One region of the Rhizobium beringeri genome, then DNA from elsewhere that is predicted to be linked to it. Evidence: predicted binding sites of a transcription regulator. Region 1 holds the regulator's gene; each other region holds the start of a gene.
What was found. The regulator PhoB, encoded in region 1, activates phosphate uptake and scavenging genes when phosphate is short. The targets are predictions, from matches to a motif close to TGTCATNNANCTGTCAT.
Positions count from the first base shown of each region.

Region 2: a site for PhoB is predicted at 2,233-2,249, ahead of pstS (phosphate ABC transporter substrate-binding protein PstS). Genes of this name have one in related genera too.
Region 3: a site for PhoB is predicted at 2,492-2,508, ahead of ELH03_RS10895 (UDP-2,3-diacylglucosamine diphosphatase). Genes of this name have one in related genera too.
Region 4: a site for PhoB is predicted at 2,149-2,165, ahead of ELH03_RS21045 (DUF1868 domain-containing protein). Genes of this name have one in related genera too.

Region 1 covers NZ_SILG01000001.1:181,086-185,665, reverse strand. The annotation lists gene argF (ornithine carbamoyltransferase) at 1-424, opposite strand, end outside; gene ELH03_RS01005 (aspartate aminotransferase family protein) at 465-1,664, opposite strand; gene ELH03_RS01000 (GcrA family cell cycle regulator) at 2,085-2,618, shown strand; gene phoB (phosphate regulon transcriptional regulator PhoB) at 2,947-3,630, opposite strand; gene phoU (phosphate signaling complex protein PhoU) at 3,763-4,476, opposite strand; gene pstB (phosphate ABC transporter ATP-binding protein PstB) at 4,521-4,580, opposite strand, start outside.
Region 2 covers NZ_SILG01000001.1:1,306,088-1,310,667, forward strand. The annotation lists gene ELH03_RS06735 (bifunctional diguanylate cyclase/phosphodiesterase) at 1-1,915, shown strand, start outside; gene pstS (phosphate ABC transporter substrate-binding protein PstS) at 2,362-3,384, shown strand; gene pstC (phosphate ABC transporter permease subunit PstC) at 3,583-4,560, shown strand; gene pstA (phosphate ABC transporter permease PstA) at 4,563-4,580, shown strand, end outside.
Region 3 covers NZ_SILG01000001.1:2,149,952-2,154,531, forward strand. The annotation lists gene dgcA (N-acetyl-D-Glu racemase DgcA) at 1-283, shown strand, start outside; gene ELH03_RS10890 (MFS transporter) at 235-1,455, opposite strand; gene ELH03_RS10895 (UDP-2,3-diacylglucosamine diphosphatase) at 1,621-2,460, opposite strand; gene ELH03_RS10900 (histidine phosphatase family protein) at 2,649-3,398, shown strand; gene ELH03_RS10905 (multidrug efflux RND transporter permease subunit) at 3,457-4,580, opposite strand, start outside.
Region 4 covers NZ_SILG01000001.1:4,221,887-4,226,466, forward strand. The annotation lists gene ELH03_RS21030 (hypothetical protein) at 1-121, opposite strand, end outside; gene rpmF (50S ribosomal protein L32) at 373-558, opposite strand; gene ELH03_RS21040 (glutathione S-transferase family protein) at 714-1,361, opposite strand; gene ELH03_RS21045 (DUF1868 domain-containing protein) at 1,375-2,097, opposite strand; gene mtgA (monofunctional biosynthetic peptidoglycan transglycosylase) at 2,309-3,046, opposite strand; gene ELH03_RS21055 (polyprenyl synthetase family protein) at 3,182-4,096, shown strand; gene hisC (histidinol-phosphate transaminase) at 4,109-4,580, opposite strand, start outside.

The DNA.
Region 1 (4,580 bases):
AGGTCATGATGTCGGCCATGATCTGGCAGGGATGGGTGTCATCCGTCAGCGCATTGATGACAGGCACGGTCGCATGCTCGGCAAGCTCGACCAGCCGCGAATGTTCGGTGGTGCGGATCATGATCGCATCGACATAACGCGACAGCACCTTGGCGGTGTCGCCGATCGTCTCGGCGCGGCCGAGCTGCATCTCGGTGCCGGACAGGAACAGCGTTTCGCCGCCGAGTTGGCGCATGCCGACGTCGAAGGAGACGCGGGTGCGCGTCGAGGGCTTCTCGAAGATCATCGCCAGCATCTTGCCGGCGAGCGGCTTGTCGCCCGTGCCGGCCTTGAAGGCCTGCTTGCGGGCGAGCGCATCGTTCATGATGGTTCTGAGATCGGCTGATGTGACCGCCGAAAGATCGAGAAAATGTTTAGGAGCCATAGTCTTCTTACCTGTGCTGCGCCCGAAGGCGGCAATCTCTTCAAGCCGTCTTCTTGACCTTGGAGGCGCGAATGCTCTCGGCGGCGCGCTCGATGCGGGCAAGGCCCTCGCGGGCTTCCTCGGCGGTGACCACGAGGGGCGGAAGAAGGCGGATGACATTGTCGCCGGCGGGCACGCCGAGCAGATGCGCGGCGCGGATCGCCTGCAGCAGCTCGGCCGAGGGAACGGCAGCCTTGATGCCGAGCAACAGCCCCTCGCCTCTGATATCTTCGATCACATCGGGGTAGCGATCCTTCAGTGAGGCGAGGCCCTGGCGGAAGACCAGTGCTACATCGCGCACATGCTGGAGGAAGTCATCGGCAAGGATGATGTCGAGCACGGCGCTGCCGACGGCCATGGCGAGCGGATTGCCGCCATAGGTCGAGCCATGCGTGCCGGCCTTCATGCCGGAGGCGGCTTCGGCGGTGGCAAGGCAAGCGCCGAGCGGGAAACCGCCGCCGATGCCCTTGGCGACAGCCATGATGTCGGGGGTCACGCCCGACCATTCATGGGCGAAGAGCTTGCCGGTGCGGCCGACGCCGGTCTGAACCTCGTCGAGGATCAGCAGCAGGTCGTTGTCGTCGCAGAGCTGGCGGAGCGCCTTCATGAATTCGGTGGTGGCAGGACGGACGCCGCCCTCGCCCTGCACCGGCTCGATGAGAATTCCAGCCGTGACATCGGTGATTGCGGCGCGGACCGCTTCGATGTCGCCGAAAGGCACCTGATCGAAACCTGGCGCCTTGGGGCCGAAGCCTTCGAGATATTTCTCCTGGCCGCCGGCGGCGATGGTCGCCAGCGTCCGTCCGTGGAAGGCGCCTTCGAAGGTGATGATATGGAAGCGCTCTGGATGACCCTTGGAAAACTGATAGCGGCGCGCCGTCTTGATCGCGCATTCGAGCGCCTCGGCACCCGAATTGGTGAAGAACACCTTGTCGGCGAAGGTGGCGTCCGTCAGCCGTTTTGCCAGACGCTCCTGGCCGGGGATCTCATAGATGTTCGACAGGTGCCAGACCTTATCGGCCTGTTCCTTCAGCGCGCCCACAACATGCGGATTGCTATGGCCGACGGAGGTGACGGCAACGCCGGCGCCGAAATCGAGATATCGCTCGCCGCTTTCGGTGATCAGCCACACGCCCTCGCCTCGCTCGAACCGCAGCGGGGCACGAGAATAGGTGTCATAAAGCGGCGCGGCTTCAGCCATGGCGCGATCTCCATCAAAGTTGCCGGGCAATGACTCCGGCTAAGGAAACCAGGCCCGAAAAATCAAAAATGCCGCCTTGCGGCGGCGAGGGGCACTATTTCCTTTTCGCGCTGCAATGTCAACAAAACTGCGCCCTTAGCGTATGCAGCAAGGGTGTACAGCGGCAATTTCAGTCTTCAACAGGCATTATTGCAGAAATGCCACGCAGGGGCAGCAAGTTGGGGAAAACTACGAAATCGATTCATCCGGATTCATGCGACTCTTGTCACGGAGTCAGCCTCACACTAGGTTAAAGATCAATTACTAGACTGCATGCGGCGGAACTAGTCACCAAAATTGATCAAGCGTTTCTTGTTTCGGAGCTCCCGGGACAACGGTGAGGGATTCTGCCATCACCAACGCAAAAGGTGGAGACAGGGCATGAACTGGACAGACGAGCGGGTCGAGAAACTCAAGAAACTTTGGGCCGAAGGACTGAGCGCCAGCCAGATCGCTGCGCAGCTTGGCGGAGTCAGCAGAAACGCGGTCATCGGTAAAGTGCACCGGCTGAGCCTGCCGGGCCGCGCCAAGGCCGGCGGCACCAACACCGCGGCACGAACGCCGAAGCGCAATACATCGGCGCCGCGCGCGCCGAACTACACCTCACGGGTCGCCACTCGCACCGTTACCCGCCAGCAGGGCGCGACCATGCTGAAGGAAGAGATCGAGATCGAAACGATCGAGGAAATGGAATACGTGCCGAGAGGCAACGTGGTCGTGCCGATTTCCCGACGCCTCGGCCTGACGGAACTGACCGAACGCACCTGCAAGTGGCCGGTCGGCGATCCCCTGAAGGACGACTTCCATTTCTGCGGCTGCGAATCCCCCGACAATTCGCCCTATTGCAGCTACCACCAGAAGCTCGCCTACCAGCCGGTCAACGAACGCCGCCGGGCAGCAGCGCGGGCCAGCTGAGCGGCGTGACCATCGTTAGAATGCAGAAAACGGGCCGAGCGGCCCGTTTTTTTATGCGATTTTGGTTCGTACCGGTGGCTGCCCCTCATCCGGCTGCCGCTACCACCGGGGTCGAGCCACGGGTCTCGACCCGTCCTTCGGCCCCCTTAACCGGGGCGAAGGGGATATGCCGCGACCTCTCCATTCCCACTCACCTCTCATAGGGCACGGCCCCTCTCCCCGTTTTTACGGGGAGAGGGTTAGGGTGAGGGGCCGCCACTAGAGTGAACGGAATGGCAGTGGACTTGTCCCGAGCATGACGAAAGAGCCGTCGGCCGAGCGGCAGCCCTCAGGCTTCCATCGAATAACCGGCGCCGCGGACGGTGCGGATGACGTCCTGCATGTTGGAAAAATTTAGCGCCTTACGCAGGCGGCCGACATGGACGTCGACGGTGCGCTCGTCGACATAGATGTCGTGGCCCCAGACGCCGTCGAGAAGCTGTGAGCGGGAGAAGACCCGGCCCGGCGACGACATCAGGAATTCCAGCAGGCGGAATTCGGTGGGGCCGAGGCGGACTTCGCGGGTTTTGCGATGGACGCGATGGGTCTCGCGGTCGAGCTCGATGTCACCACATTTCAGGACCGTGGACAGCACCTCGGGACGGGCGCGCCGCAGCATCGCTTTGACGCGGGCAACGAGTTCCGGGGTCGAGAAGGGCTTGACGACATAATCGTCGGCGCCCGTCGACAATCCGCGAACACGCTCGCTCTCTTCGCCGCGCGCCGTCAGCATGATGATCGGCAGGCGCTCGGTTTCCGGCCGCATGCGCAGGCGCCGGCAGAGCTCGATGCCGGAGACGCCGGGCAACATCCAATCGAGGATGAGAAGATCGGGCGTGCGCTCCTGAAGCCGCATTTCGGCTTCGTCGCCACGAAGGATGGTATCGACCTCGAAGCCTTCCGCTTCGAGATTGTAGCGAAGAAGCACGCTGAGGGCTTCCTCGTCTTCAACAACTGCAACTCTCGGGATCATGCGTGTCGGTCTCCTCGCGCATGATCCTTAAATCGGGAGTGATTTAAGCACTGCATCCTGCGCAAAATCAGAATTGGCTGCGACCTCTTGCGCGCCCGGATGGGCGCGCACGCAAGCGGCGGGTGTGGGCGGTTATTCGGTGACCGCGCCGACGGTGTTGGCGCTGTCGTCCTTCGGACGGTCGCCTTCCGGCTGCGCGCCTGTCGTCATGTAAAAGATCGTCTCGGCGATGTTGGTGGCGTGGTCGCCGATGCGCTCGATGTTCTTGGCGCAGAAGAGAAGATGCGTGCAGCTGGTGATGTTGCGCGGATCTTCCATCATGTAAGTCAGGAGCTCGCGAAACAGCGAGGTGTACATCGCGTCGATCTCGTTGTCGCGTTCGCGGATCGCATTCGCCTTGTCGGCGGAACGATTGGTGTAGACATCGAGCACTTCCTTGAGCTGGACGAGCGCCAGCTCGGACAGATGCTCGAGGCCGCGGGCGAGCTTGCGGGGAACGCCGGTGCTTTGGACGGCGATGACGCGCTTGGCGGTGTTCTTGCCGAGGTCGCCAACGCGTTCGAGATCGGCGGCGATGCGGATCGAACCCATGATTTCGCGCAGGTCCGAAGCCATCGGCTGACGGCGGGCGATGGTGACGATCGCCTTGTCGCCGATTTCGCGTTCGGCGTGATCGAGGATCACGTCGTCCGAAATGACCTTCTGCGCCAGCGCGGTATCGCCGTTGACGAGGGCGCGTACGGATTCACTGACCATCTGCTCGGCCAGGCCGCCCATTTCGGAAATCCGCCTGGACAGGAACTTCAAATCATCATCATAGGCAGAAAAAATATGTGTCGATGCCATGGGGCTTTATCCTCGAATAACGGGAAGGCTTGATGTCGCCAAAATCAGCCGAAGCGACCCATGATGTAATCCTGGGTGCGCGGATCGTCGGGATTGGTGAACAT
Region 2 (4,580 bases), 1.1 Mb from region 1:
AACGACTGATAACGCCGTATGGGACGATGCCTATCGCGCGATCTCATCTCCCACCGCCGCGGATTGGGCCTATGAGAATTGGGGCAAAACCAGCGAGGATTACGCGCTTTATGACGGCGCGATCGTGACCGGCCCTGACCGGTCTTCGGTCGTCTCGGCCTATGCCAAAGGCAAGCCCTTCCAGCCGGGCACGTTTTTCGGGGAGGCCTTTTATCAGCAGATTAATGTGGCTTCAGATCCGGCGAAGGCGCCGGTGGTCAATTTCATCAAGACCGAAAGCGGTATAGCGCTGATCGCGTCGCAGGCGATCCAGCCGTTCGAGGCCGCTGCCGAGCTTCCGAAGTTCAGCGTGCTGAGTTTTTACAAGGAATTTACGTCGGAGGTTCTCGACACTCTCTCCAACGAACATGAACTCGAGGGGCTGAGCCTCGAGACGGCGCCCAAGCCGGGATCTCTGAACACGCCGATCACCGACATGAAGGGAGCCGTCATCGGCTATCTCGTTTGGCCCAGCAAAGCGCCCGGAAGCGCCGTGTTTCATCAGGTCTATCCTTATCTCGCAGCTTCTACCGTCATCCTTTCGCTATTCTTGATCGGCGTTCTGTTGGTCGGCGCATCCGAGGCGAGGCGCCTGCGCCAACTGGCGCAAACAGCGCTTTTCGAAGCGGGCCATGATAGCCTGAGCGGCCTGTTGAACAGGCATGGGCTTCTCAACCTGCTGGAAGAGCTGGATAATTCGGGCTCTTCGCCACCCCGGCTCTATCTCGTCGACCTTGATGGCTTCAAGGCCGTCAACGATGCCTGGGGGCATGCGGTGGGGGACGATTTGATCCGGTTGGTTTCGAAGGCGCTGACGGCCTGCCACCCCGAAATCATTGCCGTGGCGCGGCTCGGGGGCGACGAATTTGCGCTGGTGCACATCGGTTCTGCCACGTGCGGAGAGATGGAAAAGACGATTTTGGCGCTGTTTGCCGAGCCCTTCAAAATCGACGGACGAACGATCGAAGTTGGCGCAAGCATCGGAGCTGCTGCTCGCAACGGCGACGTCCCGCCCTTGGAGCTTCTCCGCAGAGCTGACATGGCCCTGTATCGGGCCAAGGCAAATGGCAGAGGCCAGGCAATCGAATACGATCCCGAGCTGGACCGGGAACGCCAACGGGTCGCCGAACTGGAAGGCCAGTTGAAGAACGCCATCAGCAGCGGCGCAATCGAAGCCGTTTTCCAACCTCTCGTCTCTGCTTCGACCGGCGCTGTCACCGGTCTTGAAGCACTGGCGCGCTGGCGAACTGCAACCGGAAACATCAGCCCGGAGATTTTCATCCCTCTTGCCGAGAGGTGCGGCCTCATCGATGCGCTTGGCGTTCATATGCTGAGAACATCGATCGAGCATGCCAAGAGCTGGCCCGATCTGGCATTGTCGGTGAACGTTTCGCCGATCCAGCTCTGCAATCCGGAATTTGCCGCAGAAGTGATCTCGGTCCTGCAGGAGCTTGATTTCAATCCAAACCGCCTGACATTGGAAATCACCGAAGGCGTTCTGATGACCAATCCGGATCAGGCCCGACGGTCGATAGACCAGCTCAAACGCGTCGGGATCAAGTTCGCGCTCGACGACTTTGGCTGCGGCTACGCAAGCATTGGCGCATTGCGGCAGTTCGGGTTTGATCGCATGAAGATCGATCGATCGCTCGTCTGGGCTCTCGACGAAGGCGCAAATGGCGCCGATGTTCTTCGGGCAACCATCTCGCTCGCGACCGCGCTGCAGATTCCCGTGACCGCGGAAGGTATCGAGACTACCCGCCAGGCGGCGATCTTGCGCGACGCCGGCTGCGATCAGCTTCAAGGATATCTGATTGGAAAACCTATGTCGGCATATGACATATCCAGCAAACTGGAAGAAGAGTCAGCCGCATGATGCCGCCAAGATCGTGGCATATGCCCGGTATTGATGGCTTATTGCCGGCGTTCCAGCAGAGCGGTGACCGCTGAACACGGCTCCCTTTCACTCGCTGCCGGATGTCCTGATCGTTAACCTGGACCGTTTGCCCCGCTGCAGCATTTCAAAAGCTCGAAAACGACATTTCCAGGCATGGTTGCGGCAATCCACCACAGCCATGCGTCAATCTATCTCAATGTTTTTGCTAAGGCTTTGTTAAATCCGCGATTCAATGGAATGGCCGCAGATGCAGCATTTGCTGCGCGGCCTCGCATTCGGTTTCGAGCGTCAAATTCCGTCATCAAACTGTAATAAAACGCGCCTAGCCCGCCTGTTGTGACGAGAGTTTCAGCGCCCAGACAATGGACACCCCCTCCATGGTGCTGGCCTCGTTGTTTTTCAAATCCACTAGGGACGCGCTTCATATGCTCACCAAGAAACTCCTTTCGGCCTGCCTCGGCGCGGGCCTGGTTGCCGCTCTGGCGGTTTCGGCGTCCGCCGCCGATATCACCGGCGCCGGCTCTACCTTCGTTTATCCCGTCCTCTCCAAATGGTCGGCGGACTACAACAAGCAGACCGGCGACAAGCTGAACTACCAATCGATCGGTTCGGGCGGCGGTATCGCCCAGATCAAGGCTGCAACGGTTGACTTCGGCGCTTCCGACGCACCGATGAAGCCGGAAGACCTGACGACAGGCGGCTTCGGCCAGTTCCCGCTCGTCGTCGGCGGCATCGTGCCTGTCATCAACGTAAAGGGCATCAAGTCGGGCGAACTGAAGCTCACCGGCAAGGTTCTCGCCGACATCTACCTCGGCAACGTCACCAAGTGGAACGACAAGGCCATTGCCGATCTGAACCCGGGCCTGAAGCTGCCCGACAGTCAGATCGCCGTTGTCCACCGTTCGGACGGTTCGGGCACCTCCTTCAATTGGACCAACTACCTCTCCAAGGTCAACGAAGACTGGAAGAGCAAGGTCGGCGAAGGGACCGCCGTCAACTGGCCGGTCGGCATCGGCGGCAAGGGCAATGAAGGCGTTGCCGCTTACGTCACCCGCGTCAAGGATTCGATCGGCTACGTCGAATACGCCTACGCCCTGCAGAATAAGCTGCCCTACGTTCTGATCCAGAACGCCGCAGGCCAGTATCCGAAGCCGAATGCGGAAAGCTTCTCGGCTGCTGCTGCCGGCGCCGAATGGACCAAGGCTCCGGACTTCTACCTGATCATGACCAATGCTCCGGGCGAAAAAGCCTGGCCGGTGACCGCCACGACCTGGGCGATCATGTACAAGGAGCCGAAGGATGCTGCGCGCTCCAAGGCTGCCTTCGCCTTCTTCAAGTGGGCACTCGAAAACGGCCAGAAGGAAGCCTCTGCCCTCGACTACGTTCCGCTTCCGGAAACTCTCGTGAAGCAGATCGAAGATTACTGGACAGCCTCGTTCAAGGGCTGATCCTGACGAAACTGCGGTCGGGGCGGGAGCTTGGCTTTCCGCCCTAGAACAGGATGATTTTAGGCCGACTTGGCCTAAAATCTGAATCCTGTTCTAAATTAAGGGGTTAGAGCATGATGTCACCGAAAACCGCTTACACTTTTCGGCATCATGCTCGAATGCCTTTGACACCCCCTCAAAGCAGCAGAGCGTACGGATATGAGCGAAGCAATGGCATCGCTGTCCGCCTCAACCGCGGGCGTGAAGCGCCGCGACGGCGCGACCGGCGATCGTATTTTCTATTGGATGGTTTTCGGCTGCGGCCTGTTTGTTCTGGCGGCTCTGCTTGCCGCCGCGATTTCCATGGCCTGGGGCGGGGCTCTCGCCTTCCGGACCTTTGGCTTCGGTTTCCTCTATGGGACTGAATGGGATCCGGTCGCGCAGCAATTCGCCGGGCTCGTGCCGATCTACGGCACGTTGGTAACCTCTGCGCTGGCGATGATCATCGGCGTCCCGATCAGCCTCGGCATCGCCGTCTTCGTCACCGAAGTGGCGCCGCGCTGGCTTCGCGGACCGATCGGCGGCGCGATCGAACTGCTCGCCGGCATTCCCAGCATCATCTACGGCATGTGGGGCCTCTTCACCTTCGCCCCCTTCATGTCGGACTACGTGCAGCCGGCGCTGATCGACTGGCTGGGACCGCTGCCGGTGATCGGCCTGCTCTTCACCGGCGCGCCGCTCGGCATCGGCATGCTGACGTCGGGTATCGTGCTGGCGATCATGATCATCCCCTATATCTCCTCGGTCATGCGCGACGTCTTCCTCGTCGTTCCCGCACCACTGAAGGAATCGGCCTATGCGCTTGGCTCGACCAAATGGGAAGTGGTCCGCGACATCGTCATCCCGCACACCCGCACCGCCGTCGTCGGCGGCATATTTCTCGGCCTCGGACGCGCGCTCGGCGAAACCATGGCGGTGACCTTCGTGCTCGGCAACACGCATAATATTGCGGTTTCTCTGATGGAGCCCGGCAATTCGATTGCCGCTGCCATCGCCAACGAATTCACCGAGGCCGATACCGACATCTACCTCTCGTCGTTGATCGCGCTGGGCTTCATCCTCTTCGTCGTGACATTCATCGTACTGGCTGCCGCGAAGATCATGCTTCTGCGCATTGCCAGGCAGAAGGGAGAATGAGCATGGCCGTTTCCAACTCC
Region 3 (4,580 bases), 2.0 Mb from region 1:
GAGCCTTGCCGACCGCTACGACGCGATCAACATCAAGCTCGACAAGGCGGGCGGCCTGACGGAGGCGCTGTCGATGAAGGCCGAGGCCGAACGGCTTGGATTCAGCATCATGATCGGCTGCATGGTCGGCACCTCGCTTGCCATGGCGCCCGCCGTATTGCTCGCCCAGAACGCCGATTTCGTCGATCTCGACGGCCCGCTGCTGCTTGCCCGCGACCGCGAACCCGGCCTGCGTTACGCCGCTTCCCTGGTCTTTCCGCCCGAAAGCACCCTCTGGGGCTGAAGATAATAGGCGAAGATGACGATGCCGAGGCCGGAGAACGCGACCACGGCCATGACGTAGTAGCTGACGACGCCGAGCCAGGCATAGAGATAACCCGACGCCAGGGTCATCAGCGCCATCGCCATGCCGACATAGAAGAAATACGCGCCCTGCGCCGATGATTCCTGCGTTTCCTGCACGGTCGCCACGATCCGCCGCTGCACGCCGGTATGCACGAAGGCGTAGGTAAAGCCATGGAAACATTGCAGCAGGAAGAAACCGGCAAAGCCTGTATTCATCGGAAACAGGATCCAGCGGCAGACACTGATGGCGCAGCCGAAGCGGATCAGCGTCCAGGCGTCGAAGCGACGGTTGAGACGCTTCGACAGGAAGAACACCGTCACTTCCGAAGCGACGCCCGCGCTCCAGAGCAGGCCAACTTGCGTGCCGGAGAAGCCGAGTTGATGCCAGTAGATCGAGGAAAAAGCGTTGAGCACCGCATGGCTCGACTGCTGGATGGCGACGCCGATCAGAAGCAGCAGAAGGTGCGGTTCGCGCAGGCCACTGCCGGTGGCTGCCGGAATGTTGATCGGCTGGCCGCGCCGTCGCGTCGGTCCGATGCGCGGACAGAAGATCGCCATGACCACGGTCATGACAAAGCCGAAGACCATGACCGGCAGCACCATTTCGCCGCCCCACCGACTGATCAGCTGGCCGCCGACCAGCGTCGAGACGATGAAGGCGATCGAGCCCCATACGCGCATCGATCCGTAATCGAGCCCCCAGCGGCGCACGCCCGAGATGACGATCGATTCAACGACGGGCACATAGGGCGCAAAGGTGGCGCCCTGCAGCGCATAGACGATCGTCACGGGCCAGAAGGTCGTCGTCCAGAACAGCGCGATCGCCGTCAGCAGCGACAGGCAACCCGACCAGAGCAGCACGTCGGCACGCTCCTTCAATCGATCGGCGATCATGGCCACGACAGGCGCTACCAGCACCCGAACCACCATCGGTATGGCAAGGATGATGCCGATCTCATGGTCGCTGAAGCTATGGGTTGCGAGCCACACGGGAAAAAACGGCAGGACGATACCGTTGACGAGCAGCGGCGCGCAGTAGGAAAGCGCGCTGAGCAGCCGGAAGCGCGGCGGCGCTCCCTCACCCGTCGGGGAATTTTGAGCGGGAATCATTGGTGGACCTGAAGGAAACTGGACGTTGTCCTAACACACCACCCTGGAGGCGACTATTGCGAGAAATAGCCGTTCTGAAACGTTTTAGAAAATAAATAGGGCCTGTCGCCTGACGGTAACGGCTAAATTCGAGGGAGCGCAGGCGCGGATGCGCCGGCGCCAAAATCAGGCGGCCTGTGGAGCCAGTTCTGCATCTTCCCGATCGACGGTGGCAAGTGCTGTCACACTGCTGGCGAGCGCCCGCCAGGTGATCAGTTCGAACGTGCCGTCCTCATGCTCGGCGACCGCCGTGCAGCTTTCCACCCAATCACCGGTGTTGATGTAACGGATACCGTCCATATCCTGGATAATGGCATGATGGATATGTCCGCAGATCACCCCGTCGGCGCCGTTTTTGCGGGCTTCCTCGGCCACGACGCGCTCGAACTCGCCGATGAAATTGACGGCATGCTTGACCTGCAGCTTCGCCCAGGCCGAGAACGACCAGTAGGGCATGCCAAGTCGGCGCCGCACCGCCGCCAGAATGATATTGATGCGGATCGCCGTGTCATAGGCCCAGTCGCCGAGATAGGCGAGCAGTCGGGCGTTGCGGACGACGACGTCGAACTCGTCGCCGTGCAGGATCAGATATTTTCTGCCGTCGGCGCCGTCATGCATCATGCGCTCGACGACCTCAATGCCGCCGAAATGCATGCCCGGGAAGGCCCGCAGGAATTCGTCGTGATTGCCGGGAATATAGACGACGCGCGTGCCCTTGCGCGCCTTGCGCAACAGCTTCTGGACGACGTCGTTGCAGACCTGCGGCCAGTACCAGCTGCGCTTGAGACGCCAGCCGTCGACGATGTCGCCAACGAGCACGATCGTATCGGCCTCGTGGTGGCGCAGGAAATCCAGCAGGAAGTCGGCCTTCGCGGCCTTCGAGCCGAGATGGACATCGGAAATGAAGAGCGTGCGGAAATGTCTGGGTTCCATCGTGTCTTTCACGAGCTGCCGCTCATGTCCCATCTTTCATCTAGCCTTCCAAAATCAGACTCGTGTTTCAGGAAGATGACAAGGTGTGGAAAAGCGCTGCAAACCAGTTCATCTCACGCGGGCAGGATGCCCGTCGCCGCCAGGCCTGCCGGCCATGTTGCCCTGCGCATTCAGGGCGTTCATGATAGCGGCGATTCATATCCGACAATGCGGGATGGCTGATGCGTCTTTTTCTCGTTCGCCACGGCGAATCCCTCGGCAACATCAACGAACAGGCTTACCGCCAATTCGGCGATCACAACGTGCCGCTGACGCAGTGGGGCCATCGGCAGGCACTTGAGGCAGGCGGCGTGATCGCCTCCTATCTCAAGGCATTGCCGAGCGCCGGTTTCGGCAAGCTGCAGATCTGGTATTCGCCATTTTTGAGGACGCGGCAGAGCAAGGATGCGCTGCTCGAAGCCCTGCCGGAAAGCGTCGTCGGCGATATCAGGGAAGATTATCTGCTGCGCGAGCAGGATTTCGGTCTCTTCACCGAAATCTATGACCACGCCGAACAGAAGCAGAAGTTTCCCGAGGAGTTCGAAAAATGGGCGAGGCTGCGCAGCAACAGCGGCAAGTTCTACGCACGGCCGCCGGATGGCGAAAGCCGGGCGGACGTGGCCCAGCGGGTGCGCCTGTTCCTGCAGACCGTTATGCACGATGACGAAAATAGCGACCACAACGTTGTGATCGTTGGTCATGGCGTCACCAACCGGGCGGTCGAAATGAATTTTCTGCACCGCCCTGTCGAGTGGTTCGAGCGCTCCGACAATCCTGGAAACGCCGATATCACGCTGATCGAGGGGACGCGCTCGCAAGGATACGAGTCGATCCTACTGCATCAGGCCGCCGACCGGCAGCCGGGACAGGAAGGCGAACTGCGCGATGCCTATGGCGCCGACGTGACGCTTACACCGAAGCCGACTGCATAACTCCTCCGCCGCAAAGGTCTGTGGTGGGTTGCGTAAGGCAACCCGCCAACTCTTCACCTCAGCTCGGCGACGTCACCGGCGCAGCTTCCTGCCCGGCCGGAGCCTCCTCATTCACAGTCTCCGGCCGCTTCGTCCTCAAGAGACGCAGCACGAAGACGAAGAAGACGGGAACGAAGAAGATCGCCAGCACCGTCGCCGAAATCATGCCGCCAAGCACGCCCGTGCCGATCGCATTCTGGCTCGCCGCACTTGGCCCGGTGGCGATCGCCAGAGGCACCACGCCCAAGGTGAAGGCAAGCGAGGTCATGATGATCGGCCGGAAGCGCAGACGGGCGCCTTCGATCGCGGCATCCATCAGCGATTTCCCCTCGGCAAAACCGTCCTTGGCGAATTCGACGATCAGGATGGCGTTCTTCGCCGACAGCCCGATGATCGCGATCAGGCCGACCTTGAAGTAGATGTCGTTGGACATGTCGCGGCTCATCACCGCGAGCACGCAGCCAATGACGCCGAGCGGCACGACCAGCATCACCGACAACGGGATGGACCAGCTCTCGTAAAGCCCCGACAGCAGCAGGAAGACGAAGAGAATGCTGAGGCCGAACAGGAACGGCGCCTGCGATCCCGATCTGAGCTCCTCCAGCGACTGGCCGGTCCATTCGAAGCCGAAGCCGTCGGGAAGTTCCGAGGCCAACCGCTCCATTTCGACAATTGCCGCGCCCGATGAATATCCAGGCGCCGGAGCGCCCGAAATGCGCACTGAGGGGTAGCCGTTATAACCGACGATCTGCGCCGGCCCTTTCTGCCATTCGGCGACGGCAAAGGACGACAGCGGCACCATGCCACCGCTCGCATTGCGGACATTGAGCTTCATCAGGTCTTCCGCCTGAAGCCTGCTCTTGTCCTGCGCCTGCACGATGACGCGCTGCATGCGGCCCGAATTCGGGAAGTCGTTGACATAGCTCGAACCGAGATTGGCGGTGATCGTGCTGTTGATGTCGGCGAAGGCAACGCCGAAGGTATTTGCCTTTTCGCGATCGATGACCAGCACGAGCTGGGCCGAGTCAGGCATGCCCTCTGGGCGGATACCAGCGATGATGGGGTTCTGCGATGCCTTGCCGAGCAGCATTCCCGCCGCCTCGGTCAGTGCCGCCTGCCCCTTCGCCCCGCGATCCTGGAGGC
Region 4 (4,580 bases), 4.0 Mb from region 1:
TCATCGACAACACGATGATATCATGCTGCAGTGCCGGAATACCGCCGTCGCCCATCAGGCCCAGCATCGCCAGATTGTAGAGAATAAACGGAATAATCATCAGGGGCATGGCGGCTATCATCGGCAATCTCCCAGCGCATCATGCTTTTCCGAAAATCGGATGCAATTTTCGGAAGGCATGATGCGTAGATTCAAAGTACTACAGCGTCCTTTGCGCGTCTGAAAAGACGCGCGGCGCTGTAGCGTGCAAGAAGAATACTGCCGCAAACCGTTGCCTGACGGCAAGTCATTGCAAATATTATATCGTCGAAATGCAAAAGGCCGGCGTGACGCCGGCCTTGAAACTTCGATCGGACAAGCCGGATCGATAAATTATGCGCTTTCCTTCGGCGTCAGAACCTGGCGGCCGCGATACATACCGGTCTTCAGGTCGATATGATGCGGGCGGCGCAGTTCGCCGGAGTTCTTGTCTTCGACGTAGGTCGGAGCCTTCAGTGCGTCTGCCGAACGGCGCATACCGCGCTTGGACGGGCTTGTTTTTCTCTTCGGTACAGCCATTTCTCTTACTCCACTTGCGGGCAAAACATTCCCACGGCCAGACTGGCGGCCGAAACGGACATGTCGCGATTTCGGAATTTGGCGCGCTTATACATGCAAGGGGTGACCTTGACCAGTCCCCATGCGTATTTTTTGCGACGCCGATGATTCCAGGCTCAGACTTCGTCTTCCGCCACGATCCAAGGCTCGGCGCGGGCCGCCTCTTCCCATTTCCGCCAAGCCGGATGCGCCTTCATGGTCTCCATGTAGGCCAGCGTATCGTTTCGGCTGACGAGATCATAAATGTCGAACCGGTTGACGACAGGCGCAAACATCGCATCCGCCCCGCTGAACGCGCCAAACAGAAACGGTCCGCCGGATTGCTGCAGGAGGTCGCGCCAGATCGTCTCGATACGGCTGATATCGGCGTCGACACCATCCGGCAACGCGATCTTGCCCTTCGGCCGGCGGATATTCATCGGGCAGGCGCTGCGGAGCGCCCGGAAGCTCGAGAGCATTTCCATCGAAACCGAACGGGCGAGCGCACGCTCGGCCCGACCCCTCGGCAGAAGGCCGGCGTCCGGATAAAGCTCGGCGACATATTCGATGATCGCCAGCGATTCCCAGATCTTCAATGCGCCGTGCTGCAGAAGCGGCACTCTCCCGGTCGGCGAAATCGCCTTGATATCGGGATTGCCGCCAGGATAGTCGAAGGGGATCAGGACTTCCTCGAAATCGACACCGGTGCCCGTCAGTGCCATCCAGGGCCGGAACGACCATGAAGAGTAGTTCTTGTTGGCAATGTACAGCGTCGGTTTGTCCATGGGCCTCTCCCGTTCAGGCTTCGAAATCGAAAATCAGCAATTCGTGGAAATGGTTCATGTCCTCGAACACGCAGAATGCCGGCGCGGTCAGCTCGAGAACAGGGGCCTTGCGGCGGATATCGTCGGCCACGTCATCGAGCATCACCTGCCAGCGCGGCAAGGCTTCGTCCTCCAGCCGTTCGATCGCATAGGCGAAGGTCATGTGGAACTTGTAATCCTCATGGCTCGGCTGGCGATAGCCCAGAAGATCGGCCAGCGCATCGCGCCAGGCGCGCATGACCCTGCGGTCGTTCTCCGTCGCCCCGTCGACGAGCAGGCCCGACGGGCGAGCGTCGACGATGGCGACCTTGAAGGGATCGAATATCGAGAAACCTTCGAGCCTGGCCGCCATCAGCGCGGTCATGTCGTCGATCGGCATATCGAGAGGGAGGTCGCCCGGCCAGCAATCCTGCCGGCGCCTGGTCTCGATGACACCTTCGAAAAGCGTCATGTGAATGCTTGATATCGGCGTGAAGAGGAACTGCGGGGCCTCGGGCATCGCCAGATATTTCTCACGCGCCTCGATCAGCGCCGTCAGCGTCTGCGAGCCCTTCTCGAGATGGCAGACGATGGTGTTGCCCGCTTCCGGCAGAAAGCCGCCGACCTTGCGATAGCGACTGCCGAGATGGGCAGGCGGGTTCGGATTGTGTGCCTTCGAATAGGAGAGAAGTTCGGGCGAAAACGTCGTGATGGTCATGGGCGACTCGGGGAGGGCTGGTTAGACTGCATTCGCCCATATGGCAGAACCAAGAATGTCAGATGACGCTTGCCGCTTCTAGAGCATGATGCCGAAAAGTGTGAGCGGTTTTCGGACGACATCATGCTCTAACTATATAATGTAGAACAGGATTCAGATTTCAGGCCGACCCCGGCCTAAAATCATCCTGTTCTAACGACAAGTTCTGATGTCAATCATAGATGCACTTGATGTAATCGCCCGAACCTTGCGCGCGTCTCTCGATGACGCCGGCGAGCCGGCGAAGGCCTCGTCCGGGCTTGCCGGCATTGCGGTCGATCGGGTTTGGCAGCGAAACGGCAAGCAGCGATGCCTGGCGCCGCGTCAGCTTCGAGGCCGGCACCTTGAAATGATGCTGGGCCGCCGCCTCGATGCCGTAGATGCCGGGACCCCATTCGGCAATATTGAGATAGATTTCCATCAGTCGCCGTTTCGACAGGACGAAATCCGTGGTCACCGCGAGCGGAAGTTCCAGCGCCTTGCGCACGAAGGAGCGGCTGTTCCAGAGGAAGAGGTTCTTCGCCGTCTGCATCGGGATGGTACTGCCGCCGCGTGTCGCCTGACCCTTCAGCGTATCCTCGACCAGCATGCGCATTTCCGCCCAGTCGACGCCGCCGTGAAAGCAATATTGCCCGTCCTCTGACATCATCACCGACTGCACCACAACCGGGGCGATGTCATCAAGCGACACCCATTGCCTGTCGTAACCACGCAGCAGCACGAGATCGCGCAGCATCAGCGTCGAGACGGGGTGAATGAAGGGCAGCAGATAGAAAAAGATCAGTGCATAGGGAAGGATCAGCATGATCAGCACGGCAAGAACAATGCGTTTCAACACACGCCGGTCTTCGAACCATCGCCGACGAGCCGGCATGTCGACGCTGTCCTCTCTCTCTGGCGCTATATCCAATGTCCCCAGTCCGATTTCGCTCCTGTGGTTCTCATAACGCCTGTGCAGAGCTTATGCCAGAGTGGGTGGCGAATCTTGCTGCCGCCATCGACAATTCCGTTGCAAGCCCGTGGGCGCTCATGCCAAACAGCGCCCATGGACGCGAACCGGGACACTTTCGAGACGAGGCTGAAGAACAACGCCCACGAGATCGAGGCGCTGCTCGACCTATTGCTTTCGCCGAGCACCCTTTCCGATGAAATCGCCAGGCCCGAGACGCTGCGCGATGCCATGCATTATGCCGTGCTGAACGGCGGCAAGCGGCTGCGCCCGTTTCTCGTCGTCGAAAGTGCAGCCCTTCTCGGCGGCGATCCAGAGGCAGCGCTTCGTGTCGGCGCCGCACTCGAATGCGTCCACTGCTATTCCCTCGTGCATGACGACCTGCCGGCCATGGACGATGACGACCTGCGCCGCGGCAAACCGACGGTACACATAAAGTTCGACGAGGCGACGGCGATCCTCGCAGGCGACAGCCTGCTGACCTACGCCTTCGACATCATCGCCGCGCCGGAAACCACCCTTCCCGATACCAGCAAGGCTTCGCTGGTGCTGGCCCTTGCCCGCGCAGCCGGTCTCGGCGGCATGGCCGGCGGCCAGGCGCTCGACCTCGCGGCAGAAAAGCAGGCCCCCGACGAGGCCGGCATCATCCGCCTGCAGGCGATGAAAACAGGCGCGCTGATCCGCTTCGCCTGTGAAGCCGGCGCCGTCATCTCGGCAAGCCCGCCGGAAGATCGCCGCCGCCTGCGCGCCTTCGGCGAAAAGATCGGTCTTGCCTTCCAGCTGGCCGATGACATTCTCGACCTGACCTCGGACACCGCGACCATGGGCAAGGCAACCGGCAAGGATGCGGCCCGCGGCAAGGGAACGCTTGTGGCCCTTCGCGGCATGGAATGGGCCGAAGCCCAGCTCCGTGAGCATGTCCGCGATGCCGAGGCGCTGCTTGCCCCCTACGGCCCTCGCGCCTCGATCCTCACCGCTGCGGCGCATTTCATCGCCGACCGGAAGAACTAGAGCCTTTCCTGGTCAGGCGGCTAATATCTCCTCGAGGGCGGAAATCAGACGCGCACACTCCTCATCCGTGCCGATGCTGATGCGCAGGAAGTCCGAGATACGCGGCTTGGCGAAATGCCGGACGAGAATGCCGCGCTCCCGCAGGGCGGCTTGAAGCGCTGCCCCGGAACGGCTTTCGTGCCTTGCGAAAACGAAATTCGCCTGCGACGGCAACACCTGGAAATCCAACGTTTCGAGTTTGGAGACGAGGCTTTCCCGGCTGGCGATGATTTTCCTCCGGCATGTCTCGAACCAAGCCTCGTCCTTGATCGCCGCCGTCGCGGCAAGCTGCGCCAGACGATCGAGCGGATAGGAATTGAAACTGTCCTTGACCCGCTCCAGCGCCTCGATCAGCGGCCGCTGGCCCAGCGCGAAACCGATGCGCAGACCTGCAAGCGAACGGGATTTCGACAGGGTCTGAATGACCAGCAGATTGGGATGCGTG